Regions from separate parts of the Burkholderia sp. BC1 genome, predicted to be linked through region 2. Evidence: riboswitches for the same ligand, from Rfam matches in the RefSeq annotation. Region 2 holds a riboswitch; the other holds the start of a gene.
What was found. A riboswitch is a leader RNA that binds a small molecule or an ion and turns the genes downstream of it on or off. The one in region 2 is predicted to bind cobalamin.

Region 1 (14,689 bases), on a different contig from region 2:
CTAAGCGCGCTCGGTCCGATCAGAACGTATAGGTGATCTTGCCGAACGCGCTGCGGCCGACCGTGTTGTAACCGTAGGCCGTCATGTATTGCCGGTCGAACAGATTCGACAGCAGCGCCGACACCGTCAGATGCGAATTGATCCGGTACGACGCACGCAGGCTCACGGTCAGGTACGACGGCAGATAGGTCGCGTTGGCCGGATCGTCGAACGTCGTGCCGCCGTACAGCAGCGATGCACCGGTGCTCAGCGCATGCAGATGCAGTTCGTCCCACGTGTGATCGACGCTGACGCTGACCGTCTGACGCGGCCGGCGGTTCAACCATGTGCGATTCGTCACGTCCTGCGGATTCAGGAAGCCGACCGCAACGCTGACAGGCGTCGAGCGGCCGAGCGTGCCCTTGTACGACAGATCGATCCCGCGAATATGCGCGCGGCCGATATTGATCGGCCCGAACGTGACGGGATCGTATGCGATCAGGTTGTGAACGCGCGTGTCGTAGAGCGCGGCCGTGAACGTGCCGATCGCCGTGTTCGCGTCGAGCGCGGCTTCGACCGAATTGCTGCGTTCCGGGCTGAGCCGCGGATTGCCGTAACCGGGGTAGTACAGATCGTTGAAGGTCGGCAGCCGGAACGCGTTGCCGTACGACACGCGCGCGGTGTAGACGGGCGTGATCGCCCACGCGAGCGCCGCGTTGCCGGTGTTCACCGCGCGGCCGGCGATGATCTCGTGACGGCCGGCCATGAACATCGTGACCTTGCCGAGCGTGATCGACTGATGCAGCGAGAACGCGGAGTCGTTGCGCGTCGGCACGCCGCCCGCCACGTCATTCGGCAGGAATGCCTGCTCGCGCGTGAAGTCGTACGCGAGCTTCGTCTCGCCGGCCAGCGGCTGCCCGAACAGCGTGAGCCCGCGGGTCTGATGCGTCAGCGACGTCGACGTGCTGATTCGTTGCGAGTCGATCCGGTCGGTCGCGATGGTCCGATCGCCCGCATAGAAGAACTGCCGATCGTTCGCATAACCGAAGGACTGATCGAACTGCGTGTCGGGCGTGATGTCGACGTGGAGCGATACGCCGGTCGTCAGCTGATGATCGAGCTCGCGGTTCGCGCCGCCGGCATTGTCGTACGACAGATCGGAGCGGTGATAGAGCGCGAACGTCGAGACCGACCAGTTGTCGCGCGCGTAGCCGAGCCGCGCGTCGACGTCCTGCGCATGGTACGGATTGCGGCCGTCCTCGTGACCGTATGCGAACGGCCGCGTCGCGTCGATGCCGGCCGTCGCGTAATCGTGCAGGCCGAGCGAGTAGGTGAGGCCGCCGAGCGCGGCGAGCGGTCCGGTCGACGGCACGGTGCCCGACGTGCGCAGCTGCGTGTCGAACGTCTTGTTGGAGCCGCCGCCGAACGATACCGTCGTGCGGTTCGGCTGGTTCGACGCCCGGCGCGTGAACAATTGCACGACGCCGCCCATCGCGTTCGCGCCGAACGATGCGGCGGCCGGCCCGGAAATCACCTCGACGCGTTCGAATGCCTCGGTCGGCAGGTCGGACCACGGCGCGATCCCGGTGGTCGGCGAGCCGATCCGGATGCCGTCGACGAACACCGCAACCTGGTTCGCCGACGAGCCGCGGATGCTGACCGACGCGGTCGAGCCCGGACCGCCGTTCTGCGACACCGTGACGCCCGGCAGCGTCGCGAGCGCCTGCGTGATGCTTGGATCGCTCGGCGACAGGCGGTCGAGATCGTCGCGCGTGAGCACCTGCGTGCTCGCATAGCGGCGATCGAACGATTCGGGCAGATGGCGCGTGTCGGTAACGGTGATGGCCGGCAGCGCGGTGTCGTTCGACGGCTGCGCCGGCTGCTGCGCCGCGCCGTCGCCGGCGGCGTGCGCGAGCGGCGACAGGAACGCGGTGATGCTGGTCGTGGCAAGGAGATGTCGGAGATTCATGAAGCGTGAGTCGTTATCGTGATGCGGGCGTGGCGGCGACGTGGGCGCAGGGCGCGCCGCTGTCGCGCGGCGGTGGCGTGGCCCGGCGAGGCCGGCACGTGTCGCCGAACCGGGTGCGCGCGGGCGCGCGAACGCGCGCGCACGGCAGCGTGCGTGCCGTGCGCAGGCAAACGGATGCGGAAGCGGTGGACATCTGACGGATCCTGAGGTCGGGCCGTCCTTGCAACGGGCGACCGCCGGCGGCGGCGCTTGCGCATCGGGACACCCCGCCCGTTGCGGCTGCTTGGACCTCGGTCGATGGCTGGTCTCCTGGCTCGCGGGTCGCCGCCCGGTGCCCGCCTTCCCGGTTTCCCAGTGGCGCGAAGGGCACGGACTCGCCGCTTACAGTTGCGGGGGCAGCCGCAGATTCCGGCGTGCGCCGTCACTGCGTTCCCATTTGATCCCGTCTCGCGGGAACCATCAGCGCGCAAGGGTAAGGGGCAGGGCTTTCGCGCGTCAATCTTTCATGCACGCACCGGCGCGAAAAAACCACGCGCCGCGGCTTGCAGCGAGGCCGCGTTTCCGATGCGGCGTGCGACGCGTTTGGTATGACGAATCGTCGAGGGATGCATGCGACGACGCGCGCCGGCGCCGTTGCGCTGTCCTGCTGCGCGCCCGGATAATGACGCGGCGCGCGCCGTGCGCGCAGGAGAGGCCCATGCAATTTCCGACGGGATCCGTGACCGCGCTCAGTTCGGCCGCCGCGACGATGTTTTCGATGGGCATGCTGTTCCTCGGCTACTGGGGGCTGCACGAGCAAACGCCATGGCAGTTCGGCGACTATGTCGTGATCGCGCTTGCACTTTCCGGCTTCGCCTGCCTCGGGAGCGTGCCGTTTTTCGCGACGTCGCCGATGAAGCGCGCCGACGACGAAACGCAGATCGCCGTCGCGCGCCGCGTGTTCCTCAGCGGCGCGATTGCGGTGTGGTGCAGCATCCTTGCGTCGTTGATCCTGTAGCGCGCACCGTTAGCGCGCCCGACTGCGTCGGCCGTCAGCGGCTTGCGCCGAACACGTGCGCCTGGATCTTGCCGTCCACCGGCCCCGCACCGAACCGCTCGGCAATCGCCTCCGTGCATGCGGTGGTCGCGTCCGACAGCGTGTCGGGACCGATCGCCTCGAGCTCGCTGCGCAGCGGCGTGCCGTGGCAGTAGGCGATCGCCGGCACGCCGGGCGTCGCCGCGCGGCTGTGCGCCGGCACCGTGTCGCAATACAGCAATGATGAAAAGCCGGCCGCACGCACGTCGGCTTCGACCGTCGCGCGATCGTGGTAGCCGTGCGGCACGCGCGCGAGAAAGGTGGGCGGACGATCGGGGTAGCGCCGCGCGAGCGTCTGCGTGACCGTATCGGCAAATTCGTTTTCGGCGAGCCGGTCCCACACGTTGAACAGCAGCGTGCCGCCCGGTTTCAATACGCGGTGCGCTTCGGCAAATGCGCGCGGCTTGTCCGGGAAAAACATCGCGCCGAACTGACAAATCACGAGATCGAAGCTCGCGTCGCCATACGGCAACCGCTGCGCATCGGCCTGTTGCCAGACGACCGGCCGGCACGTGCCGACTTCCGCCGCGCGGTCGAGCATCGGCCGGTTGAGGTCGGTTGCGACGAGCGTTGTGCCGTCCGGCAGCGCGCGGGCCAGCACGCGCGTCAGCGCACCGGTGCCGGCCGCGAGCTTGAGCACGCGCGTCGGCGCGATGATCGCGGCGCGCTTGGCGAGGTCGATCGCGTATGGCTCGAACAGCAGCGGCACGAGCAGCGTGTCGTAGAGCGCCGGGATCGAGCCGGCGAACAGCGTGTCCGCATCATGGGGTTGCATCGTTGCCGCCTTGCGCGACATGCGCGCCGTTGGACGAGCCGGTTCTCTCAGCGTAGATCGCACCGTTGCGCGCGGCCACGCTCGTTTTCCTGCATCGACGTGCTGCGTGTGTCGGTACGCGCGCGTATGCACGCGGGACGCCCAACGAGCGAGCCGGGCACGCATGATGCAGATTCGACTGCTGCGAGCTGCGTCGCTGCTTGCAAGGGGCGGACGAACGCGCCGATACCCGCGTTCGCCGTATGTGCGCTTACAGATGCGCAGCGCCGTGCGAGCGGCCGGACGGATCGCCGCCGCGATCGGGCGGCGTATTGTTCTGATCGATCTTCGCGAGCACGAAGCGCGGCGCGGGCAACGCGCGCGACGTGCACGGCGCGGCGGCGCACGGCGAAGCGAGCGCCGCACCGGACGGCACGGCGGCCGGGTGAGCGAACGCCGACAGGGAAGCGGCCGTCAATGCGGCGGCGACGATCGCATGCGTGTTCATGGCAACTCCTTCACGACGGACTGCGGGGATACCTCGTCAGTCTAGGTCGCGAAACTTAACGCGACGTGAAGGATGCGTTGCCGCTTCGCTCAGCTTTGCGGCCGGCTCGCGAGCAATGCGCTGAACGCGTCGAGATCGACGTTGCCGCCGCTGATCACGATGCCGACGCGCTTGCCCTTCAGTTCGTCCTTCATGCGTCGCGCGCCGGCGAACGACAGACAGCCGGTCGGCTCGACGACAATCTTCATACGCGCCGCGAACAGGCGCATGCAGTCGACGAGGTCGTCGTCGGTCGCCGTGAGGATGTCGTCGACGTCGCGGCGGATGATCGGAAACGTGATGTTGCCGAGATGCTGCGTCTGCGCGCCGTCGGCGATCGTGCGCGGCGTGTCGATGTGGACGATCGCGCCCGAGCGGAACGATTGCTGACCGTCGTTGCCGGCTTCCGGCTCGACGCCGTACAGCCGCGCGTCCGGCGACAGCGCGCGCGTGGCGAGCGCGGTGCCCGACAGCAGACCGCCGCCGCCGAGCGGCGTGAATACCGCGTCGAGCGGGCCGACTTCGTCGAACAGCTCCATGGCAGCGGTGCCCTGACCGGCGATCACGTCCGGATGATCGTACGGCGGAATCAGTGTGAGCCCGTCGCGTTCCGCGAGTTCGCGGCCGATCTGCTCGCGATCCTCGGTGTAGCGGTCGTAGGTGACGACGGTGCCGCCGTAGCCGCGCGTCGCGGCGATCTTCGCGGCCGGCGCATCCTGCGGCATCACGATCGTCGCCGGAATCCCGAGCATGCGAGCGGACAGCGCGATCGCCTGCGCATGATTGCCCGACGAAAACGCAACGACGCCGCGGCGGCGCTGTTCCGCATCGAAGCGCGAGAGCGCGTTGAATGCGCCGCGAAACTTGAACGCACCCATGCGCTGCAGGTTCTCGCACTTGAAGAACACCTGCGCGCCGAGCGCGTCGTCGACCGTGCGCGACGTCATCACAGGCGTGCGGTGCGCGTGGCCGGCAATTCTCGCCGCCGCGGCGGCAACGTCGTCGAAGCTGGGGAGGGGCAATGAGTTCATGAGTCGCTCGAGTGAAAGAGTCCGTCAACAGCCGGGCACGGCGGCATGCCGCGTCCGCGCATCATTTCGCATCGTTGTACACCGTCGCGCGCGACACGCCGAGATGCTGCGACACGATCTCCATCGCGCGCCGGATCTCGAGCAAGCCGTCCGCCTTCAACGTCTGCATCAGTTCACGACGCTGCTCCGTCTTCAGCTCGCGCGGCGTGGCGGCAAGCCGCGTCGCGAACGCGTCGATCCGCTGACGGATCGCATCGGCGCCCGCCGGGTCGAGCGTGTCGGCCACCGCGTCGCCGTCGGTGCTGCAGAATTGCGTGAGCATGTGCTGAAAGCCGCGGAACAGCGTGACGTCCGCATTCAGGCACAGGGCGGCCACGTAGCGCCCGGTCGAATCCTTGATGCCGATCGAGGTGCTTTTCGCCGTGCGGCCGTCCGCGAAGCGGTTGGGGTAGTTGGCGAGCACAGGCGGGAAATCGTCGTCGGCGATGCGCGCGAGCCCGAGTTCGGTGGCCGGATCGCCGATCGCGCGGCCCGACAGATTGTTGTGAATCGCGAGGATCGCCTGCTTCGGCGTGCGCAGATCATGCACGACGACTTCGGTGAACGGCGCGAACATCTGGCCGAGCCCTTCGGCGATGCGCTGCACCTGTTCGATCAGCGAGGCCTGCTCCGATTTCAACGACACCGCCGATGCGGCGGGCCGGCCGCTCGTGCGCTTCGCTTGCGCAGCGGCGGACGTTCGCGCTTTCTTCTTCATCGGCGCACGCTGCATGTAAACGACGAGATTGCCGTGCGCACGCCGGCATGAAAACGTGCGCCGGTTCCGTTCGGCAGGCTACACATAGAGTGCAAAGCTGGGCGATCGTGCATGTCGGTCCGGCAGCATGAAAGGGGAGTCGCAACGCGCGGCCACGGGGGATCGATACGCGCGATTCTCTCGACTTGACAGTTCGTCCAAGTATAGACGTTTTGTCACGACGTGCAAAATATCGCGCGGTGCGCAGCGATTCGTTTCGTCGATGCCAGGCGACGTCGACGGCGACGCGCGAGTAACGCGATAGCGTGGTCAAAGAGATGCGTGTTACTCCCGATTGTCTGTCGGGCCGCTTTGATCGGGTCCGCCCGCGCGAGATGTTTGTGTACGCAACCTAATTCAGGGTTTGCCTGAGTAGCGAAAACACGGACAAGCGACGCGCGTCGACGTCGCGCATGCAGTCGCGCGCCACAGGCCGAAATTGCCGCGTCCGCGAAACCCTTGTGGGACGGACGTTCAGGCCGTGGCACGTGCCGTGCGGCGCGCAGCGATGCAGTAAAAACGACCGATAAGCAACGCGCGTGCCGACGGTTCGTCGGATTTGTTTCTTGTTGCAACGCAACGCGCGGGCCAAATCGGCGATGGTATGCTGGCCGTCATGGAGTTGTTCGGCAGGTTGCATGCATGGCGAAACTCGCGTTCGCACCCTCTCAAGAGACTTCACTTTCTCTCGCACGCCTCGCGGCATCGACACGCGCTGAATCCGCGCGCTCCGACCTGCGCGTCGCCGCATCCTGCCCTCCGCACGCATTCCGCATCTCGCGGGCCTCGCCCGCATCCCCGATCCCCGCCCAATAAATCTGGAGACATCATCATGTCGCACAACAATCTGGCCGAAGCGACACACGGCCCGCTGATCGCTCCCCCCGCTTTCGTCAAACACCGCAAACTGATCGACTGGGTCGCGCGCATCGCCGAACTGACGGAGCCCGAACGCGTCGTCTGGTGCGACGGCTCGCAGGCCGAATACGACGCGCTGTGTCAGGCGATGGTCGATCAGGGCACCCTCAAGCGCCTGAATCCGGCGAAGCGCCCGAACTCGTATCTCGCGCAGTCCGATCCGTCGGACGTCGCGCGCGTCGAAGACCGCACGTTCATCTGCGCCGCGTCGCGCGACGACGTCGGCCCGACCAACAACTGGATCGCGCCCGACGAAATGCGCGAAACGCTCGACGGGCTGTTCCGCGGCTCGATGCGCGGCCGCACGCTCTATGTCGTGCCGTTTTCGATGGGCCCGCTCGGCTCGCCGATCGCGCATATCGGTGTCGAGCTGTCCGACAGCCCGTACGTCGCGGTGAACATGCGGATCATGACGCGCATGGGACGCGACGTGTACGACGTGCTCGGCGAAGACGGCGAATTCGTGCCGTGCGTGCACAGCGTCGGTCATCCGCTCGAGCCCGGTCAGCAGGACGTGCCGTGGCCGTGCAATCCGGTCAAGTACATCGTGCATTTCCCCGAGACGCGCGAGATCTGGAGCTTCGGCTCGGGCTACGGCGGCAATGCGCTGCTCGGCAAAAAGTGCTTCGCGCTGCGGATCGCATCGACGATGGGCCGCGATCAGGGCTGGCTCGCCGAGCACATGCTGATCCTCGGCGTGACGTCGCCGGCCGGCAAGAAGTATCACGTCGCGGCCGCGTTCCCGTCCGCATGCGGCAAGACGAACTTCGCGATGCTGATTCCGCCGCAGGGCTTCGACGGCTGGAAGGTCACGACGATCGGCGACGATATCGCCTGGCTGAAGCCAGGCACCGACGGCCGGCTCTACGCGATCAACCCGGAGGCCGGCTATTTCGGCGTTGCGCCCGGCACCGGCGAGAAGACGAATCCGAATGCGCTCGCGACGCTGAAGGAAAACGTGATCTTCACGAACGTCGCGCTGACCGAAGACGGCGACGTCTGGTGGGAAGGGCTGACCGACACGCCGCCGGCGAAGCTGACCGACTGGCAAGGCAATACGTGGACGCCGGAAATCGGCAAGGAAACCGGGCGCAAGGCCGCGCATCCGAACTCGCGCTTCACCGCGCCGGCCGCGCAGTGCCCGTCGATCGACGCCGACTGGGAGAACCCGGCCGGCGTGCCGATCGATGCGTTCATCTTCGGCGGACGCCGCTCGACCACGGTGCCGCTCGTGACCGAAGCGCGCGACTGGGTCGAAGGCGTGTACATGGCCGCGACGATGGGTTCCGAAACGACGGCCGCCGCCGCCGGCCAGCAGGGCGTCGTGCGGCGCGACCCGTTCGCGATGCTGCCGTTCTGCGGCTACAACATGAGCGACTACTTCGCGCACTGGCTGAAGCTCGGCAAGCAGCTGGAGCGCGCCGGTGCGACGCTGCCGAAGATCTATTGCGTGAACTGGTTCCGCAAGGACGCGGACGGCCGCTTCGTCTGGCCGGGTTTCGGCGAGAACATGCGCGTACTGAAGTGGATGCTCGATCGTCTCGAAGGCGAGGGCGGCGGCAGCGAGCATGCGTTCGGCGTGTCGCCCGCGTATGACGATCTGCACTGGGACGGCCTCGACTTCACGCGCGAGCAGTTCGACGCGGTCACGTCGATGAACGCGGAAGAATGGCGCGAAGAGCTGAAGCTGCATGCGGCGCTGTTCGATACGCTGAAGCTGCGGCTGCCCGCTGAACTGACCGACACGATGAAGAAGATCGAGCAGCGTCTCGACGCCTGACGATCCGCATCGTCCGCGACGCCCCGCTGCCGGCACGGCGCCGGCAGCGGGGCGTTTTTTTCAGCGACACGAAAGGCGACGCGTTGCGGCGGCGGATCTGAGTGCTGCGCGAAGCGGCGCGCGATGCCCGGCGAGCCGCTTCGTCGATCGTGCACGCGCGGCACGAGCGCGGGTGCTCAACCGAGATCGAGCGCGTTCGTCAGATCGCCGGGCGGCGTCGCGCCGCGTGCGGCAAACGCCTGGTTGCGCGCGACAATCCCGTCGAGCGGCGCGAGGCCGTGTACGCGGCTGATGAAGCGCAGGATCGAGTTCGTGTCGTACAGCGTGTGGTCGACGTAGCCCTTTTTCGCCAACGGCGCGATCACGAGCGCGGGAATCCGTGAGCCGGGGCCCCAGCGGTCGCCGACCGGCGGCGCGACGTGATCCCACCAGCCGCCGTTCTCGTCGTGCGTCATCACGATCACCGTGTTCTCCCACTGCGGCCCGCGCCGGATGTGCTCGATCACGGTCGCGATGTGGCGGTCGCCCGACTCGACGTCCGCGTAGCCCGCATGCATGTTCAGGTTGCCCTGCGGCTTGTAGAACGCGACGGCGGGCAGGCGGCCCGCGTCGATGTCGGCGATGAAGCGGTTCGTCGACGGATCGTCGCCGAGCCCTGCATCGCGCAGATGCCGGCGGCGCGCTTCGGTGCCGGGCGCGTAGTTCGCGAAGTAGTTGAACGGCTGGTGGTGGTACTGGAAGTCGGGCACCGTGCCCGTGTCGCGATGCTCGAGCGCGTACTGCCACGCGCCGCTGTACCACGCCCAGTCGATCTGCTTCTCCGAGAGCCGGTCGCCGATCGTCGCGTAGACCTGGGGCGGCAGCACGCGATGGTCGTCCGGATCGGCGAACGCGGGGTTGCCGTTCGCCGGCGGCGGCACGTAGCTCGGCTGGTACGGCGGCGCCATCGTGTTCACGCCGTAGCCGTCGGGCGTCAGCGGGCCGTCGGCGACGAACTTCGGCGGGCCGTCGAGCGCCGACGCCGGCGAATCGGCGGCCAGCTTCAGCCGCGTGCCGGCCGGATCGTCGCCGTCGAGCACCGACAGCAGCTTCGCCGCGTGCGGATGCTTGTGCGCATCCGGGTAGCGCGGCGGCTGTGCGCCGATCAGGTACATATGGTTCAGCCAGGAGCCGCCGAATGCGGCCATGAAGAAGTTGTCGCACAGCGTGTACTGCCGTGCGAGGTTCCATAGGCGCAACGTGTCGGCCGAATTGCGGTAATGGCCCATCACGAGGCCGCCCGAGTCGGCCCATGCGGCGAACTGGTTGTTGCGGCCTGCCGCGATCTGCATCTGGTTCTGATAGAAGCGGTGCCACAGGTCGCGCGTGATGACGCCGTTCGGCAGCGGCTTGCCGTCCTTGTCCGTCAGCGGGAACGGCGCGTTCGGCAGCTTGTCGATGTCGCGCTCGCCGATCATGTAGCGCTTGCCGTTCACTTCCTGCGCCTGCGGCACGAGGCCGCCCCAGATCTTCGGCAGCACCGGCAGCGGCGTCTTGCCGTCGCGGTCGAGCTGCTGCGCCTGCTCGGGCGACACCGCGCTCAGCGGATACCGCACGCCGGGGAAATCGCCGTAGAGGTTCGCAAAGCTGCGATTCTCCGCGTAGATCACGACGATGTGGCGCACATGGTGGCGCAGCGCTTCGTCGACGCGCAGGTCGGCCGCCGAACGCGGCGCGCCGCCGGGCGCGGTCTCGCAGCCGTTCAGTGCGAGGCCCGCACCGAGCGCGGCGAGGCCGCCGAGCACACGGCGGCGGTCGGGATCGTCGGGAAGGTCGTCGGGGCGATCGGGGGTGTCGTTCACGTCGTGTGCTCCTCGCGGGTTGGGATGTCGTTCGATGCGCCGGCGTTCGGCCGACGCCGCGCGGTCGCGGCCGCCGCACCGGGCGGCCGTTGTCATGAAATTGTCATGAACGCGACTATAGCGCGACGGCGCCCGGCAGCGAAAGGCGCGCGCGCCGTGCTGCGGCCGCGCATGCGCGACGCGCGTGCGCGAACTAGACTGGAATCGACGCGCCGCGCGTCGCAACGGGCGGCCGGCGCGAATGCCGCGCGGCGGCGCAGGCCCGCGGCGACGCCGCGGCGTCATTGATGCGACGAAACGAAACGACGACGAAGCGCACGACGTGCGGCTTCGCCGCGCATGCCGATGCCATGGACAGGAAATTCGACTACCCGGGGCTGCTGATCGCGGCGGGTTTCTTCGTGCTGTTCGCCGCACAATTGCTGACGCTGCGGCCGGCGTCGACATCGATCGCGTACAGCGATTTCCACCGGCTCGTCGATGCGCGCCTGGTCGACGATCTCGAGATCGGCTCGGCGTCGATCTCGGGCACGCTGCGCATGCCGCAGGCGGCGGCGATGCTGCCGGCGTCCGACGCCGATGCCGCGAAGACGGCCGGCGCGCCGTGGCGCTTCACGACCGAGCGCGTGCCCGACGAGCGGCTGATCGATACGCTGACGGCGGCCGGCGTCCGCTATCGCGGCGCGCCGGATACGAGCTGGCTCGTCTCGCTCGCGTCGTGGCTGCTGCCGCTGGCCGCGTTCGTGTTCGTCTGGACGCTGATGCTGCGACGACGCGGCGGGCTGCAGGATTTCACGGGGATGGGCAAGAGCCGCGCGCGCGTCTACGTGCAGCAGGAAACCGGCATCACCTTCGACGACATCGCCGGCATCGACGAAGCGAAGGCCGAGCTGCAGCAGATCGTCGCGTTCCTGCGCAATCCCGAGCGCTATCAGCGGCTCGGCGGCAAGATTCCGAAAGGCGTGCTGGTCGTCGGCGCGCCGGGCACCGGCAAGACGCTGCTCGCGCGCGCGGTGGCCGGCGAGGCCGCGGTGCCGTTCTTCTCGATCAGCGGCTCGGCGTTCGTCGAGATGTTCGTCGGCGTCGGCGCCGCGCGCGTGCGCGATTTGTTCGAGCAGGCGCAGCAGAAGGCGCCGTGCATCGTGTTCGTCGACGAGCTCGATGCGCTCGGCAAGGTGCGCGGCGTCGGCCCGATGTCCGGCAACGACGAGCGCGAGCAGACGCTCAATCAGCTGCTCGTCGAGATGGACGGCTTCCAGGCCAATTCCGGCGTGATCATCATGGCCGCGACCAACCGGCCCGAGATCCTCGATCCCGCGCTGCTGCGTCCGGGCCGCTTCGACCGGCATATCGCGATCGACCGCCCCGATCTGAACGGCCGCCGGCAGATTCTCGGCGTGCACGTGAAGCGCGTGAAGCTGGCCGCCGACGTCGATCTCGGCGAGCTTGCGTCGCGCACGCCGGGCTTCGTCGGCGCCGATCTCGCGAACGTCGTGAACGAAGCCGCGCTGCATGCGGCCGAGCTCGGGCGCGCGGCGATCGGCATGGACGACTTCGACGAGGCGATCGACCGCGCGATGACGGGCATGGAGCGCAAGAGCCGCGTGATGAACGAACAGGAGAAGACGACGATCGCCTATCACGAGGCCGGCCATGCGCTCGTCGCGCAGTGCCGCGCGCACTGCGATCCCGTGAAGAAGGTGTCGATCATTCCGCGCGGTGTCGCGGCGCTCGGCTACACGCAGCAGGTGCCGACCGAGGATCGTTACGTGCTGCGCAAGAGCGAGCTGATGGATCGTCTCGACGTGCTGCTCGGCGGGCGCGTCGCCGAAGAGCTCGCGTTCGGCGACGTGTCGACCGGCGCGCAGAACGATCTCGAACGCGCGACGGCGATGGCGCGCCACATGGTGATGCAGTACGGGATGAGCGAGCGGCTCGGGCTCGCGACGTTCGACGACGGCGACGGCCGCACGGGAACCGCGAATGCCTGGCATCCGGGCGACGGCCGTTGCAGCGAACATACCGCGCGCCTGATCGACGACGAGGTGCGCACGCTGCTCGCCGATGCGCATGCGCGCGTCGCGGCGACGCTCGGCGAACGGCGCGACGCGCTCGAGCGCATCGCGCGCCGGCTGTTGCAGTGCGAGGTGGTCGAGCACGACGCGCTGCAGGCGCTGATCGACGGTCGCGCCGACCCGCCGGCCGGCGCCGGCGATGCGGGCGCCGCGACGCTCGGCCCGGCGCGTGCGCCGGAACGTGCGTCGGCAGTCGAGCGCGAATTCGTCGCCTACGGGCCGCCGCGCGAGCCCGATCGCTGAAGGCGTTCGCCTTCGAGGCGGCCGCCCGTCGCCGGTCGCCGCCGGCTGCGCGCGTCGCCGCATGTGGCTCGCCGGTCGCGCGAGCGATGCCCGCGGCGCCGCGATGCAGCGGTCTTCCTGTTCTTCCTTGCCTGACACGGAGTCGCCATGAGCGAGGCGCACGTATCGATCGATGTCGCGCAGCGCGCGCGTTTCAGTTTCGAAGTGACGTTTGCCGGCACGACGCTGGCGCCGGTCCTGACCGACGAGCCGCCGCCGCTCGGCGAAGGCCGCGGACCGAACCCGGTGCGGCTGCTGGCGGCGTCCGTCGCGAGTTGTCTCGCGGCGAGCCTGCTGTTTGCGCTTGAGCGGCAGCGCGTCGATCCTCAGCCGGTCGGCGCGCATGTCGACGTGGACATGGTTCAGGACGATACGGGCGCCGTGCGCGTCGGCGCGATGGCGGTGCGCCTGTCGGTCGGCCGCACCTGGGCCGAACTCGCGACCTCGGCGCAGGCGCTCGAGCGCTTCGATGCGTATTGCGTGGTGACCGAAAGCGTGCGGGCCGGCATTCCGATCTCGATCGACGTGCGCGACGCGAACGGTGCGTTGCTGGTCAGCGAACAGACGGGGACGTAAAGCCGCGACGCGGCGACGCGGCGAGCCGGCGATTGAAAGCGGACGAAGCAGACGAGCCGAACGAAGCAGGCGCGTGACGCGCGACGCACTACGTCGCGTCGGCGACTTCGGCCGCTTCCGCGAGCGCTTCGAGAAAGCGCTTGCGCCACCACTGCACGTCGGTGCGCCGCAGCGTCGCCATCAGCGCCGCATGACGCTGCCGGCGTTCCTCGAGCGGCATCGCGAGCGCGCGCTGGATCGCCTGCGCGGTGCCTTGCGTGTCGTACGGGTTCACGAGCAGCGCTTCCTTCAGCTGCTCGGCCGCACCGGCGAAGCGCGACAGCACGAGTACGCCGGGGTCGGCTTCGTCCTGCGCGGCGAGGAATTCCTTCGCGACGAGATTCATCCCGTCGCGCAGCGGCGTCACGAGCGCGACGCGGCTTGCGCGATAGAGTCCCGGCAGCCGCTTGCGCGCGACCGTGCGATGGATGTAGCGCATCGGCATCCATTCAAGCTCGCCGTAGTCGCCGTTGATCGCGCCGCAGAGACTGTCCATCTCGCGGCGCAGATCGTCGTATGCGCCGAGATCCTCGCGGCTCGGTGCGGCGATCTGGATCAGCGTCGCGCGATTGCGGTTTTCCGGATACTGTTCGAGCAATTGCCGAAACGCATGCACGCGCTGCGGCAGCCCCTTCGTGTAGTCGAGCCGGTCGACGCCGACGAGCAGTTGACGGCGCGAATACTCGTCGCGCATCCGCTCGAACATGTCGATGCCGTCGCGATCGTCGGCAAGCGCCGCGAATTCGTCGACGTTGATGCCGATCGGAAACGCGCCGGCCGACAGCGTGCGGCCGAAGGCGCGCAGTCGGCCGTCCGCGAGGCGCGCGGCGCCGGCTTCCGCTTCGACGTAATGCTCGAAGTGCAGCAGGTCGGCCTCGGTCTGGAAGCCGACGAGGTCGTACGCGAACAGCGAGCGCATCAGCCATTCGTGCTCCGGAATCGCGGCCATGATCGGCGGCGGCGGCACCGGAATGTGCAGGAAGAAGCCGATCGGATTCGTGCAGCCCATCGCGCGCAATTCGGCCGC
Region 2 (14,689 bases):
CCGCTGTCGCTGTCGCTGTCGCTGTCGCTGTCGCTGTCGCTGCCAGCGTGATACGGCGAACGCCCCATCACCGCGCGGCGGCCGACGTGCCGCTCGCCCCGTTGCCGGGCCATGCTCGGCCGATCTTGTCGATCAGCGATTTGGCGGCGCCGGTCGCGATCGCCGCATCGACGCCCGAGGTCTGCCACGTGCCGTCGGCGGCCTGCACGAAGGTCAGATTCGCACGCGACGGCGTGTAATCGGCATTGCGCCACGTGACGACGACGTCGCACGTATAGGTCCGTTCGCCGGCCTTCCTGCAGTCGCCGTCGGGCTGGGCCGACACGACGTCGGCCGACACCGGCAGCGGCTGGCCGAATAGCGCGTTCAGGCCGCCGTGGTTCTCGGCTTCGAGCGCGCGGCGCACCGCGGCATCGACGTCCGACGATCCGGGGCCGTCGTGGATCAGGTTGCAGGCGGCCAGCAGCGTCGAGGCGCAGCCGAGGATCAGCAGCGAGTGAAACTTCATGGAGCGTTCGTCGATCGGTCAATAGCGTGGGTCAATAGCGGGCGGCCTGCGACGCTGCGCATGCGCGCCGCGGGGCCGGTACGCCGCGTAGTCTGCAACGTCCGCGCGACGCGCGCGGTATCCATTTGTAACCGATCGTGCGGACGGCACGCGCCCGCGACGCTACTGACGCTCCTGCTTCACGCGGCTCACGAGCTGCGTCGGGCTCACGAACTGCAGCGCGATCACGACCCACACGAGCGTGATCGCCATGTAGATCATCGCCATCGCGTCGATCGACTGCGGCGCGCGCACGCCGGTCGAAAACACCGCGTAGTACAGCGCAACGACGAGCGTCTGCGTGCTCGGACCGGCGGTGAAGAAGGTCAGCTCGAACATCCCGATCGTGCGCACGAGCACGAGCAGCCCGGCCGCGAGCATGCCCGGCACGAGCAGCGGCAGCAGCACGTAGCGGAAGTAGCGCCACGTGTTCGCGCCGAAGATCCGCGCGGCGGCTTCGAGGTTCGGATCGATCTGCTCGATGAACGGCGTCATCACGAGAATCACGAACGGCAGCGCCGGCACGAGGTTCGCGAGAATCACGCCGGATAGCGTGCCCGCGAGCCCGATCTTGTACATCGCCGTCGCCATCGGAATCCCGTACGTGACGGGCGGCACCATCAGCGGCAGCAGGAACACGAGCAACGCGAAACGCTTGCCGCGGAACTGCACGCGCGCGAGCGCATAGGCGGCCGGCACGCCGAGCGCGATCGACAGCAGCACGACCGCGCCGACGACTTCGACCGTCACCCAGAGCACGCTCGCGAGCTGGAAGTCCTCCCACGCCTTCGCGTACCAGTGCAGCGTGAAGCCCTGCGGCAGCGGCGTGCCGAACCAGCGCGTCGCGACCGAATTCACGGCGACGGTCGCGATCAGCAGCAGCACGTTCAGCAGAAAGAACGCCATCACGGCCCAGACGAGCGCATGCCATGCGCGGCCCGTCAGGCCGCCGCGCAACGCACGCGGCTTCGGCGTATCGGCCGGTCGCGCGTCCTGCGGCTCCTGCTTCGGCGGCCAGGCCGGTGCCGCATGATTGTCGATCGCCATCAGCCCTTGCCTCCCGTCACCGGACCCGAGTAGAAGAAACGGCGTGCGCCAAGCATCGACGCGACCACCAGCAGTTGCACGAAGCCCATCACGATCGCGATCGCCGACGCGAGCGAGTAGTCGTAGTTCTCGAACGCGGCTTCGGCCGCCGCGATCGAGATCACGCGCGTCGGGCCGGCCGGCGCGCCGAGCAGCACGGCCGACGGAAACACCGAGAACGCCTGCACGAACGACAGGCACGCGGCCATCGTGAGCCCCGGCACGAGCAGCGGCAGATAGATCTGGCGGAATTGCTGCCACGGATTCGCGCCGAGCGTCGCGGCCGCGCGCGCGAGCGTCGGGTCGATGCCGCTGATATACGAGAGCATGAGCAGGAACGCGAACGGAAAGCCCGACACGATCAGCGACAGCAGCACGCCCCAGTAGTTGTGCGTGAGACGCACTTCGTCCGCGTACAGATGCAGTCCGTGCAGCGCCTGCGGAAACCAGCCGTTCGGCCCGAAGTACGTGAGCATCCCGTCCGCGACGAGCACGGTGCCGAGCGTGACCGGGATCACGAGCAGCGTCGTCACGAACTTCTGGTACGGCGAATTGCGGCGCAGCGCGAACGCGACGGGCACCGACACGCCGACGTTGATCAGCGTCGCCGGCACCGCGAGCTTCAGCGTGACGAGCACGGTCGGCCACAGCGCGGTATCGGTGAAGAACTGCACGTAGTTCGCGAGCATTCCGCCGCCGTTCATCGGCTCGAACGACAGCACGAGGCCGTAGGCGAACGGGTAGATGAACAGCGCGACGATGAACGCGAGCGCGGGCGTGACGAGCCACGCCTTCGCGTCGCGCGGCGCGCTGCCGGACAGGAGCGTGCTCATGCGGCCTCCCGGCCGGCGGCCCGTGCCGTGCGCGGCATGCGGACGAGCGGGCGGCACGCGGTCATGGCGCGTCTCCCGGATAGACGAGCGTGCGCGACGGCGCGACGCGCAGCGTCAGCCGTTCGCCCGGTGCGAACTCGCCCGCCACGCGCGCCCAGATCGCGCCGAACGGCGCGAGCGCGCGGATCAGCGAATCGCGGCCGCCGTATTCGACCGTTTCGACCGTCGCCTCGAACGTGTTGTCGGCGGCGGCATCCGCGCGCTCGATATCGTCGGGCCGCAGCGCGACCGCGACCGCCTTGCCGTCGAAGCCCGCCATCGGCACGCCCGCGAGACGCACGCCGGCGGCCGCGACCGTCACGTAGTCGCCGGCCATCCCTTCGAGCATGAACGGCAGCACGTTGCGATAGCCCATGAAGCGTGCGACGTGCAGGTTGTGCGGGCGCGTATAGACCTCCTTCGGCGACGCGACCTGCTGCACGACGCCCTCCTTCATCACGACGATGCGGTCGGCCATCGACAGCGCCTCGTCCTGGTCGTGCGTCACGTAGATCGTCGCGCGCTCGAGCTGCGTATGGATGCGGCGGATCTCCGCGCGCATCTCGATGCGCAGCTTCGTATCGAGGTTCGACAGCGGCTCGTCCATCAGCACGAGCGGCGGCTCGATCACGATCGCGCGCGCGATCGCGACACGCTGCTGCTGGCCGCCCGACAGCTGGCCCGGCAGCTTGCCTTCGTGGCCGACGAGCTGCACGAGTTCGAGCGCCTGCTGCGCGCGACGGCGCGCTTCCTGCTTCGGCACACCGCGCATCTTCAGCCCGAAGCCGACGTTGTCGAGCACCGTCATGTGCGGAAACAGCGCGTAGTTCTGGAACACCATCCCGAACCCGCGACGCTCGGGCGGCAGCACGTCGATGCGCGTGTCGTCGAGCCAGATGCCGCCGCGCGTGAGCGGCTGCAGCCCGGCAATGCAGTTCAGCGCGGTCGACTTGCCGCAGCCCGACGGGCCGAGCAGCGCGATGAACTCGCCGCGGCGGATGTCGAGGTCGAGCCCGTTCAGCGCGGCCACCTGCGCGCCTTCCGCGTTGGTGAAGCTGCGACAGACGCCATCGAGCCGCAACCGTTCGAAACTGTGCTTCATGCCCCACACTCCGGTGACACGGGCGCACCGGCGCCCGCGGGTTCGACCGTCACTTCGACTTCTGCGAGCCGATCTCGCGGTCCCACTTCTGGAACGCGGCGACCATCGCCTGCGCACTGAGCGGCTGCACGTGCGGACGCTCGGCGAGCAGCTTCGCGTATTCGGGGCGGCCGAACTTGCGGATCACGTCCTGGCTGTGCGCGGGCGCCATCTCGAGCGTCACGCCCTTCACGGCCGGGCCGGGATAGAAGTAGCCGTCGTCGTAGGTCATCGCCTGCTGAGCCGGTTCGAGCAGGAAGGTCATCAGCTTGAACAGCACGTCGAGCTTGTCCTTCGGCACGCCCTTCGGAATCACCATGTAGTGCGCGTCGTTCACCCACGTCATGTTGTCGAACGCCTGGATCCGGAAGTCGGCCGGCACGATGCCGAGCGCGCGCGGGTTGATGTCCCAGCCGGTGACGGTCACCGTCATGTCGCGCGTGCCTTCGCCGAGCTCCTTCATCACGGCCGACGTGCCGCCCGGGTAGTACGGGATGCAGTCGTTGAGCTGCTTGAGGAAGGCCCAGGTCTTGTCCCAGCCGTTGATCGGGTCCTGCGGATTCTTGTCGCCGAGCACGTACGGCAGCCCCATCAGGAACGTGCGGCCCGGCCCCGAGTTCGCGGGCCGCGCGTAGATCAGCTTGTTCGGATGCGCCTTGCACCAGGCGAGCAACTGCTCGGGCGTCTTCGGCGGATCGCCGACCTTCGCCGGGTTGTATTCGAGCAGCGGGCCGGCCGGCATGTAGGTGACCTCGAGCCCGAAACCTTGCGCGAGATCCTGCATCTTGCGCGGGCCCGGCGCGTATTTGTCAAGCACGCCGGGGAGCGCGGCCGCATGGTCGGGCAGCAGCTTGAGCCAGAGGTTCTGCTCGATGCCGGCCGCGAGCGCGTCGGTGCCGGTCAGCACGAGGTCGATGTCCGCCCGCCCGGCCGCCTGCATCGCCTTGATCTTGCCCGGCAGTTGCGGCGCCGGCGCGTTCGTGAACGTGACGTTCGAGACGAGATTCGGATTGTTTTCCCTGAACGCCTCGATGGCCTTCTGCGTGAGCTGCAGGTTGCCCGCGACGTCGACGACATTCAGCGACACGGGCGCGGCGACGGCCGCCGCAGCCGACAACGTCAAACCCAGCGCGACGGCGATGCGGCGAACGATCCTGGTTGTGTTCATGTCTCCTCTCTGCGGTCAGTGGATGGGACCTTTCTTTCGGGAAATCATGACGGCGTTATACGATGTCGGTCAACAAAAAATCATGACAACCGGGGCGGGAATTTCCCTAACAAAAAGCTTTAATGAAACGGCGTCCGGCCGAGGAATCGGCTCGCTGCGTCCCGCGTGTTAAGACGTCATATAACGTCGCGCCGCGTTCGTCTGACGGTTCGCGGTGCCGCGCCGGACCGCGCATGCACCGCGCGGTGTCCTGCACCCGTTTCCCGAATCGGCTACAGTGGGCGTTTTCGGCGCGCCCGCTCGCGCTGCCGCCACGATCGCACCGCCCTCGCGGCGCACGTTGCGGCGGCGCCCGGGCGCGGATTCTTCAACTCGACGAACGTATCCCCATGTCCGATCTGTCCGCCTTTCCGATCACGCAGAAGTGGCCGGCCCAGCATCCCGACCGTCTCCAACTCTACTCGCTGCCGACGCCGAACGGCGTCAAGGTGTCGATCATGCTCGAGGAAACGGGGCTGCCGTACGAGCCGCATCTCGTGCGCTTCGACACGAACGACCAGTTCTCGCCGGCGTTCCTGTCGCTGAACCCGAACAACAAGATTCCCGCGATCCTCGATCCGAACGGTCCGGACGGCAAGCCGCTGCCGCTGTTCGAATCGGGCGCGATCCTGATCTATCTCGCCGACAAGACCGGCCAGCTGATTCCGAAGGATCCGGCCGGCCGCTACGAGGCGATCCAGTGGGTGATGTTCCAGATGGGCGGGATCGGGCCGATGTTCGGCCAGCTCGGCTTCTTCCACAAGTTCGCGGGCCGCGAGTACGAAGACAAGCGTCCGCGCGACCGCTACGTCGCCGAGTCGAAGCGCCTGCTCGGCGTGCTCGATGCGCATCTGTCGAACCGGCAGTGGATGATGGGCGACACCTATACGATCGCCGACATCGCGATCTTCCCGTGGGTGCGCAATCTCGTCGGTTTCTATGAAGCCGGCGATCTGGTCGGCTTCGGCGAGTTCCGCCACGTCGCGCGTGCGCTCGAGGCGTTCGTCGCGCGGCCGGCCGTTGTGCGCGGGCTGAACATTCCGGCGCGCGACTGAGCGCATGGCGGGCGCGCGGTACGCTGCCCGCCTCCTTTGCCGGCCCGCGCTTCGCACGGCGGACCGTGTCTGTCGGGCCGCGCTACTGCGGCCCGTTTTACGTCCGGCCGCCGCGACCGGGTGTCGACCGGCATTCTCCCGTTTCCGTCAGCCGTTGTTGCGGCCGCCACGCCGGTTGCGCGTTCGCGCCGATATGCGGTGTGCCTCTGCGTCGACCGCGCACGCGGCAACGGCCGGTGCGAACGCGCCGCGCGCCGCACGCTCAGCGTTCGCCCCCATACAGCGTCGAATCGGCGAAGCCTTCTGCATCGAGCACGCGTCCGACGAGGATCAGCGCGGTGCGTTCGATCGACGTGTGCCGCACCTTGGCCACGATATCGGCGAGCGTGCCGACGACGCGTTCCTCGTCGGGCCAGCTCGCGCGATACACGACCGCGACCGGACAGTCGGGCCCGTAGTGCGGCAGCACTTCGTCGACGATTTTTGCGAGATGGCGCACGCCGAGATGGATCGCGAGCGTCGCGCGATGCGCGGCGAGCGAGCCGAGCGTCTCGCCTTCGGGCATCGTCGTCTTGCCGGCGAAGCGCGTGAGGATCACCGTCTGTGCGACGCCCGGCAGCGTCAGCTCGACGCCGAGCGTCGCCGCGCATGCGGCAGTGGCCGTCACGCCCGGCACGATTTCATAGCGAATCCCGAGCGCCTTCAGCCGGCGGATCTGCTCGCCGATCGCGCCGTAGAGCGACGGATCGCCCGAATGCACGCGCGCGACGTCCTGCCCTTTCGCATGTGCGTCGGCGAGCAGCGCGACGATCGCGTCGAGATCGAGCTCCGCGGTATTGACGACCTGCTCCGCGCGATGGCCGTCGAGCACGGCCGCCGGCACGAGCGAGCCCGCATACAGAATCACCGGGCACGTGCGCACGAGGCGCTGGCCCTTCACCGTGATCAGCTCCGGGTCGCCGGGACCCGCGCCGATGAAATACACCGTCATCGAAAAAACTCCGTCAGTAGATGGGGCGATGCGCCGCGTCTCACGCGCGCGCGGCCGGATCGAGCGCAGCGAGCAGCGCGGCGGCCGACTCGAACGTGCGATCGGCATCGGGCAGCGTCGGCCGGCGCAGCATCACGACCGGCAGCCGGCGCTCGCGTGCGACCTCGAGCTTCGCTTCGGTCGCGCTGCCGCCGCTGTTCTTGCTGACGACGACGTCGATCCCCGCGAGCGCGAACAGCGCGCGTTCGCCGTCGAGCGTGAACGGCCCGCGCGCGACGACGATCTGTGCGCGCGCGTTGCCCGGATGCGCATCGAGGCAGCGCACGAGCCAGAACTGGTGCGGCGGGATCGCGTCGAGATGCGCGAGCGGTTCGCGACCGAGCGTGAACAGCGGCCGGCGGAACGGCGCGATCGCGGCCTCGATGCCGGCCCAGTCGTCGACCATGCGCCAGTCGTCGCCGGGTTGCGGCGTCCACGGCGCGCGGCGCAGTGCCCACAGCGGCACGCCGGCGTCGCGCGCGGCGGCGGCCGCGTTCGCGCTGATCCGCGCGGCGTACGGATGCGTCGCGTCGATCACGAGGCCGATCCGCTCGGCGCGCAGATACGCGCCAAGCGCCGCCGCACCGCCAAAGCCGCCGACGCGGACCGCGCAGCGTAGATCGTCCGGCACCTTGCCGAGCCCCGCGAGGCTGTAGACGTGCTGCGGGCCGAGCGCGCGCGCGATCGTCAGTGCGTCGCCGGTGCCGCCGAGCAGCAGGATGCGCGCGCTCATCGTGCGCTCCCGACGAAACGGCCCTGCCGGTCGATCGCGAACATCTCGACGGCGACCGACGCGGGCACGATGTCGCGCGCGACGCGCAGCGCATGCGCACAGACGATATCGCCGAGCGGCACGCCGTCCGCGCCGGCGAGCGCCAGCGCTTCGACGCTCGTATTGGCCGCGCGGATCGCGGCCTGCAACGCGTCGCTCGCGCCCGCATCGCGCGCCCACTGCGCGAGCAGCGGCAAGTCGATGCTCGAATGGCGGCTGTGCAGATCGAGATGGCCGGCCGCGAGCTTGCTCAGCTTGCCGAAGCCGCCGCACATCGACAGCCGCGCGACCGGCGCGCGCCGCAGATGCTTGAGCACCGCGCCCGCGAAATCGCCCATCTCGATCAGCGCGATGTCGGGCAGGCCGTAGTGCGCGCGCATCGCGTCCTCGCTCGCGTTTCCGGTGCACGCGGCGATATGCGCGACGCCGTTGGCGCGCGCGACGTCGATCCCCTGATGGATCGACGCGATGTACGCCGAACACGAGAACGGCCGCACGATGCCGGTCGTGCCGAGAATCGACAACCCGCCGACGATGCCGAGACGCGGATTCATCGTCTTCAGCGCGAGCGCCTCGCCGCCTTCGACGCCGATCGTCACGTCGAAGCCGCCCGTATAGCCCTGTTCGGCGGCGAGCGCGTCGAGGTGTGTCGTCATCATCTGGCGCGGCACCGGATTGATCGCCGGTTCGCCGATCGGCAGCGCGAGGCCCGCGCGCGTGACCGTGCCGACGCCCGGCCCCGCATGAAAACGCACGCCGCGTGCGCCGCCGAGCGCGACACGCGCGAAGATCAGCGCGCCGTGCGTGACGTCGGGATCGTCGCCGGCGTCCTTGATCGTGCCGGCTTCCGCGCCGTCGGCCGTCGCGCGGCAGAATTCGAGGCGCATCATCACGCGCTGCCCTTTCGGCAAGACGATTTCGACCGCGTCGTCCGCGCGGCCGGCGAGCAGCAGGCGCGACGCCGCGAGCGACGTCGCGGTCGCGCAACTACCGGTCGTATAGCCGAAGCGCAGCGGCGCGGGCCGTTCGGGCGTCTCGTCGCGCATCAGCGGCACTCCGCGGCGCACGGCGCGGCGGCCGTATCGGGTTTGCGCACGTCGTACAGCGTGACGGGCAGCGCCTGTCGCCAGGTGTCGAAGCGGCCGAGCGGTTCCGCATGCGCGATCGACACGCGCGTGAGCGTGCCGCCGTGCGCGTCGCGCCATCCGGCGAGCGCGACGTCGCCCTGCAGCGTGACCGCGTTCGCGACGAGCCGGCCGCCCGGTTTCAGCGCGGCCCAGCATGCGTCCAGCACGCCGGGCGTCGTCGCGCCGCCGCCGATGAAGATCGCGTCGGGCGCGGCCAATCCGGCTAGCGCATCGGGCGCGCGGCCGGCGACGAGCTGCAGGCCCGGCACGCCGAGCGCGTCGCGGTTGTGTTCGATGAAGCGCTGCCGCTCCGCATGCGATTCGATCGCGATCGCCTGACACGACGGATGCGCGCGCATCCATTCGATGCCGATCGAGCCGCTGCCCGCACCGACGTCCCACAGCAGTTCGCCGGGCGCCGGCGCGAGGCGCGCGAGCGTCAGCGCGCGCATGTCGCGCTTCGTCAGCTGGCCGTCGTGGCGATAGGCGTCGTCGGGCAGCCCGGGCGTCAGCGCGCGGCGCGGCGCGTCGGGGCCGGCTTCGCAATCGAGCGCGACGAGATTGAGCGCGGCCGTCTCTTCGACGTTCCAGTCTTGCGCGAGACCGTCGATGCGCCGCTCGAGCGGGCCGCCGAGGTGTTCGAACACGCTCATGCGCGTCGGGCCGAAGCCGCGCGCGACGAGCTCGGCCGCGACGGCGGCCGGCGTGCGGCCGTCCGCGCTCAGCACGAAGAGGCGCCGGCCCGGCAGCAGATGGCGCGCGAGCGTCGCGAGCGGGCGGCCGACCAGCGACACGGCGCCGACGTCCTGCAGCGGCCAGCCGAGCCGCGCGGCCGCCAGCGACAGCGATGACGGCGCCGGCAGCACGCGCCATTCGTCGCCGCTGAGCCGGCGCGCGAGCGTCGCGCCGACGCCGAACAGCATCGGATCGCCGCTCGCGAGCACGCAGACGGGCGAGCCGCGCCGCGCGAGCACGCCCGACAGGTCGAACGGCGACGGCCACGCTTCGCGCGCGGCCGGCAGTCGCGACGGCAACATGTCGAGATGCCGCTTCGCGCCGACGACGAGCGTCGCGTCGAGCAGCGCGCGGCGTGCGGCGCGGCCGAGCCCCGCGAAGCCGTCGTCGCCGATGCCCACCACCGTCAGCCATGCCGTCATGCACCCTTCCCCATCGTTCGTCCTGTTGCCGCCGCGTACCGGTCTGCATCGCCAAAAACGGGATAGTACCGTGTTCGACTCCGCGTTTCACCGGCAGGCAGGACGGCGCTTCGCGCAGGCCGGCGATTCGGCGCGCGGCCGATTCAGCTGATTCGGCTGATGAAGATTCAGCCGATGAAATATCTGCGACGAGCGCACGGCATGCGCCGCCCGGCGACCGAAGAACAGCTTCGGCACGGCGGCGCTGCCGTCCACGTGCCGCCGCACGGTTTTCCGGTCGCGAGCCGCCCGCGAAATCGGGTATCCTACGCGCGTTCGTTCGCCGGTGCCCTTCGGGGCCGAAGAGGGAACACAGGGCGCATCGCGCCGCTGTGGCTGCCCCCGCAACTGTAGACAGCGAGCCGATCTCCCCCTCATGCCACTGGTTTCACCGGGAAGGCCGGGAGCAGGCGCCGACCTGTCAGCCAGGAGACCTGCCGGCCTGAAAGTGCGTGCGTGCCAGCCGGCGTCGGGCGGGGTGTACCGATGCGTTGGCCGCGGCGCGACACTGTCCCGGTGCCCCGTTGAGTCCCGCCTTCTCCGTTCCGTTTACCGCGTCGCCTGTCGCGCGCCCGTCGGCTTGTCCGGGGCTCGTGCGCATCGTCGCGGCCGCCGACGGCGGACTGTGCCGGATCAAGCTGCCGGGCGGCCGGCTCGACGCGAACCAGGCACGCACGATCGCCGCCGCCGCGCGCAGGTACGGCTCCGGCGCGATCGACGCGACCAATCGCGCGAACCTGCAGATACGCGGGATCCGCGGCGGCGCGGCCGATGCGCTCGTGCGCGCCTTGCTCGATGCGCAGCTCGGCCCGCACGCGGCCGAGATGCGCGCGCTCGACGACGCAGCCGCGCTGGCCGCGAGCGACGATGCACGCAACCTGATGCTGAGCCCGCTCGCCGGTCACGACCGCGCGGCGCTCGTCGACAGCCGCGCGTTCGCCGCGCCGCTGCTCGATCTGCTCGCGACGGATCCGCGCCGCGGCGAGCTGTCGCCGAAATTCTCGATCCAGTTCGACGGCGGCGAATCGGTCGCCGCGCTCGATCATCCGCACGACATCTGGCTCGCCGCATGGCGCCGCGACGACGGCGCGACGCGCATCGCGGCCGGCCTCGCCGGCTGTCCGCCGACTTCGCACGACGACGCCCCCGCGGCCGTCGACGTGGCGCCGGAGCACACGGTCGCACTCGTTCGCGCGCTGCTGCACGCGTTCCTCGATCTCGCACCGGCCGACGTCACGCGGATGCGTACGCTGCTCGCCGCGTGCGGCGAAGCTGCGCTGCTGACGCGCGCGCAACGCGACCTGCCCTTCGCACTGACTGCCGATCCCGCGCTGGCCCGCTGGCGGCGTGCGCCGTCCGATCCCGCGTGGCGCTTCGGCGCGCGCGCGTCGGTCGACGCGTCGCGCTGCAGCGTCGGCGCGCAGTTCGCGCTCGGACGGCTCGACGCCGCGCAACTGGAACGGCTCTCGGCACTGGCCGATGCATACGGCGACGGCACGCTGACGATGACGCCGTGGCAAGGCGTGTTCGTGCACGGCGTCGTGCACGCGCAGGCGCCGGCCGTGCTCGAGGCGCTCGCGGCGCTCGGTCTCGTCTGCGCGCCGTCCGATCCGCGCGCGACGCTCGTCGCGTGCGCGGGCAGCACGGGCTGCGCGAAAGCGCGCGCCGACACGAAACGCGACGCGCTCGCGCTCGCTGCGCATGTCGGCCGGCCGCTCGACGTGCATCTGAGCGGCTGCGAGCGGCATTGCGCACTGCCGCGCACGGCGGCGCATACGCTCGTCGCGGTCGCGCCGGCGCGCTACGACCTGTATCGGCGCGATGTCGCGGCGGCCTCGCCCGGCATCGCGCTCGCCCACCATCTGACGATCGACCGCGCCGCGGCGCTGATTGCGCGCACGCGACACGACCACGACTCCAGCCAGGACACCACCGATGATTGACTATCTACGCGACGGGCAAGAGATCTACCGCCAGTCGTTCGCGACGATCCGCGCCGAGGCCGACCTGTCGCGGATTCCGCCCGACCTCGAGAAGCTCGCGGTGCGCGTGATCCACGCGTGCGGAATGGTCGACGTCGTCTACGATCTGCGGTTTTCCGAGGGCGCCGGCGCGGCCGGCCGTGCGGCGCTCGCGGCCGGCGCGCCGATCCTTTGCGATGCGCGGATGGTCGCCGAAGGAATCACGCGCGCGCGGCTGCCCGCCGGCAATCGCGTGCTCTGCACGCTGAACGCGCCCGAAGTGCCCGACCTCGCGCGGCAGCTCGGCAACACGCGTTCGGCCGCCGCGCTCGAACTGTGGCGCCCGCACCTGGCCGGCAGCATCGTCGCGATCGGCAACGCGCCGACCGCGCTGTTCCATCTGCTCGACATGATCGACGCCGGCGCGCCGCGGCCCGCGCTGATTCTCGGCTTTCCGGTCGGCTTCATCGGCGCGGCCGAGTCGAAGGCGCTGCTCACCGACGATAGCCGCGGCGTGCCGTACGTCGCACTGCTCGGCCGGCGCGGCGGCAGCGCGATGGCGGCCGCCGCAGTGAACGCACTCGCGTCGGAGGCCGAATGACGGCCGCGCGCGGACGCCTGTTCGGGATCGGCGTCGGCCCCGGCGACCCGGAACTGATGACGCTGAAGGCACTGCGTCTGCTGCAGGCTGCGCCGGTGGTCGCGTATTTCGTCGCAAAAGGCAAGAAAGGCAACGCGTACGGCATCGTCGAAGCGCACTTGCGCGACTCGCAGCTGCAGCTGCCGCTCGTCTATCCGGTAACGACGGAGGCGCTGCCGCCGCCGCTCTGCTACGAAACCGTGATCGCCGACTTCTACGACACCGCTGCCCACATCGTCGCATCGCATCTCGACGCGGGCCGCGACGTCGCGGTGATCTGCGAGGGCGATCCGTTCTTCTACGGGTCGTACATGTATCTGCACGATCGCCTCGCGCCGCGCTACGACACCGAGATCGTGCCGGGCGTGTGCGCGATGCTCGGCGGCACGGCCGTGCTCGGTCAGCCGCTCGTGTATCGCAACCAGAGCCTGTCGGTACTGTCCGGCGTGCTGCCCGAGCACGAGCTGCGCACGCGTCTCGCTCAGGCGGACGCGGCCGTCGTGATGAAGCTCGGCCGCAATTTCGACAAGGTGCGCCGCGTGCTCGACGAGCTCGGGCTCGCGCAGCGTGCGCGCTATGTGGAGCGCGCGACGATGGCGAGCCAGCGCATCGTGCCGCTCGACGAAGTCGATCCGATGGCGTCGCCGTATTTCTCGCTGCTCGTCGTGCCGGGGGAAAAATGGCAAGGATGACGACGCCGCCGGCGATCGTGGTGCTCGGCGCCGGTGCGCTCGACACCGCACGACGCATCCAGGCGCGCTATCCGGGCGCGCAGGTGCACGGGCTTGCGTCACGTGTCGACGCGGACGTGCGCTTCGACGAACTCGGCGCGCATCTGCGCGAACTGTATGCGCGCGGGCTGCCGATCGTCGCGCTGTGCGCGGCCGGCATCGTGATCCGCTGCATCGCGCCCGCGCTCGCGGACAAAGGCGTCGAGCCGCCCGTGCTCGCGGTGGCCGAGGACGGCTCGGCCGTCGTGCCGCTGCTCGGCGGGCTGACGGGCGTCAACGCGATCGCGCGCGAGATCGCCGCACAACTCGGGATCGCGCCGGCGATCACGACGAGCGGGGAACTGCGATTCGGCGCGTGCGTGCTGAACCCGCCCGACGGCTATGTGCTCGCCGATCTCGCGCAGGGCAAGCGCTTCGTGTCGGATTTGCTCGCCGGTGCGTCGACGCGCATCGACGGCCCCGCACCGTGGCTCGACGATGTCGCGCTGCCGCGCGACGCGGCGGCGGCCCATGCGATCCGCGTGACGCCCGACGCGGTGCGCGTCGCACGCGACGAACTGGTGATTCATCCGCGCAGCGTCGTGGTCGGCATCGGCCCGCACGCGAGCCGCGCGGCCGAACCGCTCGCCGTGCGGATCGACGCACTGCTCGACGCATGCGGGCTTGCGCGGCGTGCGCTCGCGGCGATCGTCGCGCCTGCGTCGACCATCGGCGATTCTGCGCTCGATAGCGCCGCCGAAGCGCTCGACGTGCCGCTGCGTTTCGTCGATGCGGACGACGGCGCCGATGCCGGCATGGACGCCGCCGCCCTGCTCGCGCGCGCACTGCGCGTGCCGCACGCGTTGCGCGGCGAAGCGGACGGCCTCGCGTGCACGGTCGCGACGCAGCCTGTCGATGCGGCGACGCTCGGCCGCGGACGCGGCCGCCTGACCGTGCTCGGGCTCGGGCCCGGCGGCGCCGCGTGGCTGACGCCCGCGGCGCGCGCGGCGCTCGCCGATGCGACCGACATTCTCGGCTACACGACGTACGTGAACATGGCCGGTCCGTTCCGCGCCGATCAGCGCGTGCACGGCACCGACAATCGCGAGGAAATGCAGCGCGCGCGCCATGCGTTCCAGCTGGCGGCCGCCGGCCGGCGTGTGGCGGTCGTATCGTCCGGCGATCCGGGCGTGTTCGCGATGGCCGCCGCCGTGCTCGAAGCGCTCGACGACGCACGCGATCCGCAGTGGGCTGCGGTCGACCTGCGGATCGAGCCCGGCGTATCGGCATCGCTCGCGACTGCCGCACAGGTCGGCGCACCGCTCGGCCACGACTTCTGCGCGAT

Region 1: it holds a riboswitch for cobalamin, as region 2 does, so the genes downstream of both, ACSHSS_RS05440 (TonB-dependent receptor domain-containing protein) here and cobG (precorrin-3B synthase) in region 2, are expected to answer to the same signal.

What each region holds. Positions count from the first base shown of each region.
Region 1 covers NZ_JBQYLP010000007.1:77,971-92,659, forward strand. The annotation lists partial or broken gene ACSHSS_RS05435 (hypothetical protein) at 1-4, shown strand, start outside; gene ACSHSS_RS05440 (TonB-dependent receptor domain-containing protein) at 20-1,948, opposite strand; cobalamin riboswitch at 2,231-2,424, opposite strand; gene ACSHSS_RS05445 (hypothetical protein) at 2,646-2,945, shown strand; gene ACSHSS_RS05450 (class I SAM-dependent methyltransferase) at 2,980-3,798, opposite strand; gene ACSHSS_RS05455 (hypothetical protein) at 4,049-4,285, opposite strand; gene ACSHSS_RS05460 (threo-3-hydroxy-L-aspartate ammonia-lyase) at 4,375-5,355, opposite strand; gene ACSHSS_RS05465 (helix-turn-helix transcriptional regulator) at 5,417-6,112, opposite strand; gene ACSHSS_RS05470 (phosphoenolpyruvate carboxykinase (GTP)) at 6,984-8,849, shown strand; gene ACSHSS_RS05475 (acid phosphatase) at 9,026-10,690, opposite strand; gene ftsH (ATP-dependent zinc metalloprotease FtsH) at 11,041-13,008, shown strand; gene ACSHSS_RS05485 (OsmC family protein) at 13,156-13,623, shown strand; gene otsA (alpha,alpha-trehalose-phosphate synthase (UDP-forming)) at 13,712-14,689, opposite strand, start outside.
Region 2 covers NZ_JBQYLP010000008.1:58,267-72,955, reverse strand. The annotation lists gene ACSHSS_RS06085 (hypothetical protein) at 68-508, opposite strand; gene ACSHSS_RS06080 (ABC transporter permease) at 671-1,594, opposite strand; gene ACSHSS_RS06075 (ABC transporter permease) at 1,594-2,466, opposite strand; gene ACSHSS_RS06070 (ABC transporter ATP-binding protein) at 2,528-3,607, opposite strand; gene ACSHSS_RS06065 (ABC transporter substrate-binding protein) at 3,657-4,814, opposite strand; gene ACSHSS_RS06060 (glutathione S-transferase N-terminal domain-containing protein) at 5,204-5,908, shown strand; gene cobM (precorrin-4 C(11)-methyltransferase) at 6,171-6,899, opposite strand; gene ACSHSS_RS06050 (cobalt-precorrin-6A reductase) at 6,940-7,671, opposite strand; gene ACSHSS_RS06045 (cobalt-precorrin-5B (C(1))-methyltransferase) at 7,668-8,756, opposite strand; gene cbiE (precorrin-6y C5,15-methyltransferase (decarboxylating) subunit CbiE) at 8,756-9,994, opposite strand; cobalamin riboswitch at 10,301-10,489, shown strand; gene cobG (precorrin-3B synthase) at 10,558-11,976, shown strand; gene ACSHSS_RS06030 (precorrin-8X methylmutase) at 11,969-12,595, shown strand; gene ACSHSS_RS06025 (precorrin-2 C(20)-methyltransferase) at 12,592-13,326, shown strand; gene cobJ (precorrin-3B C(17)-methyltransferase) at 13,323-14,689, shown strand, end outside.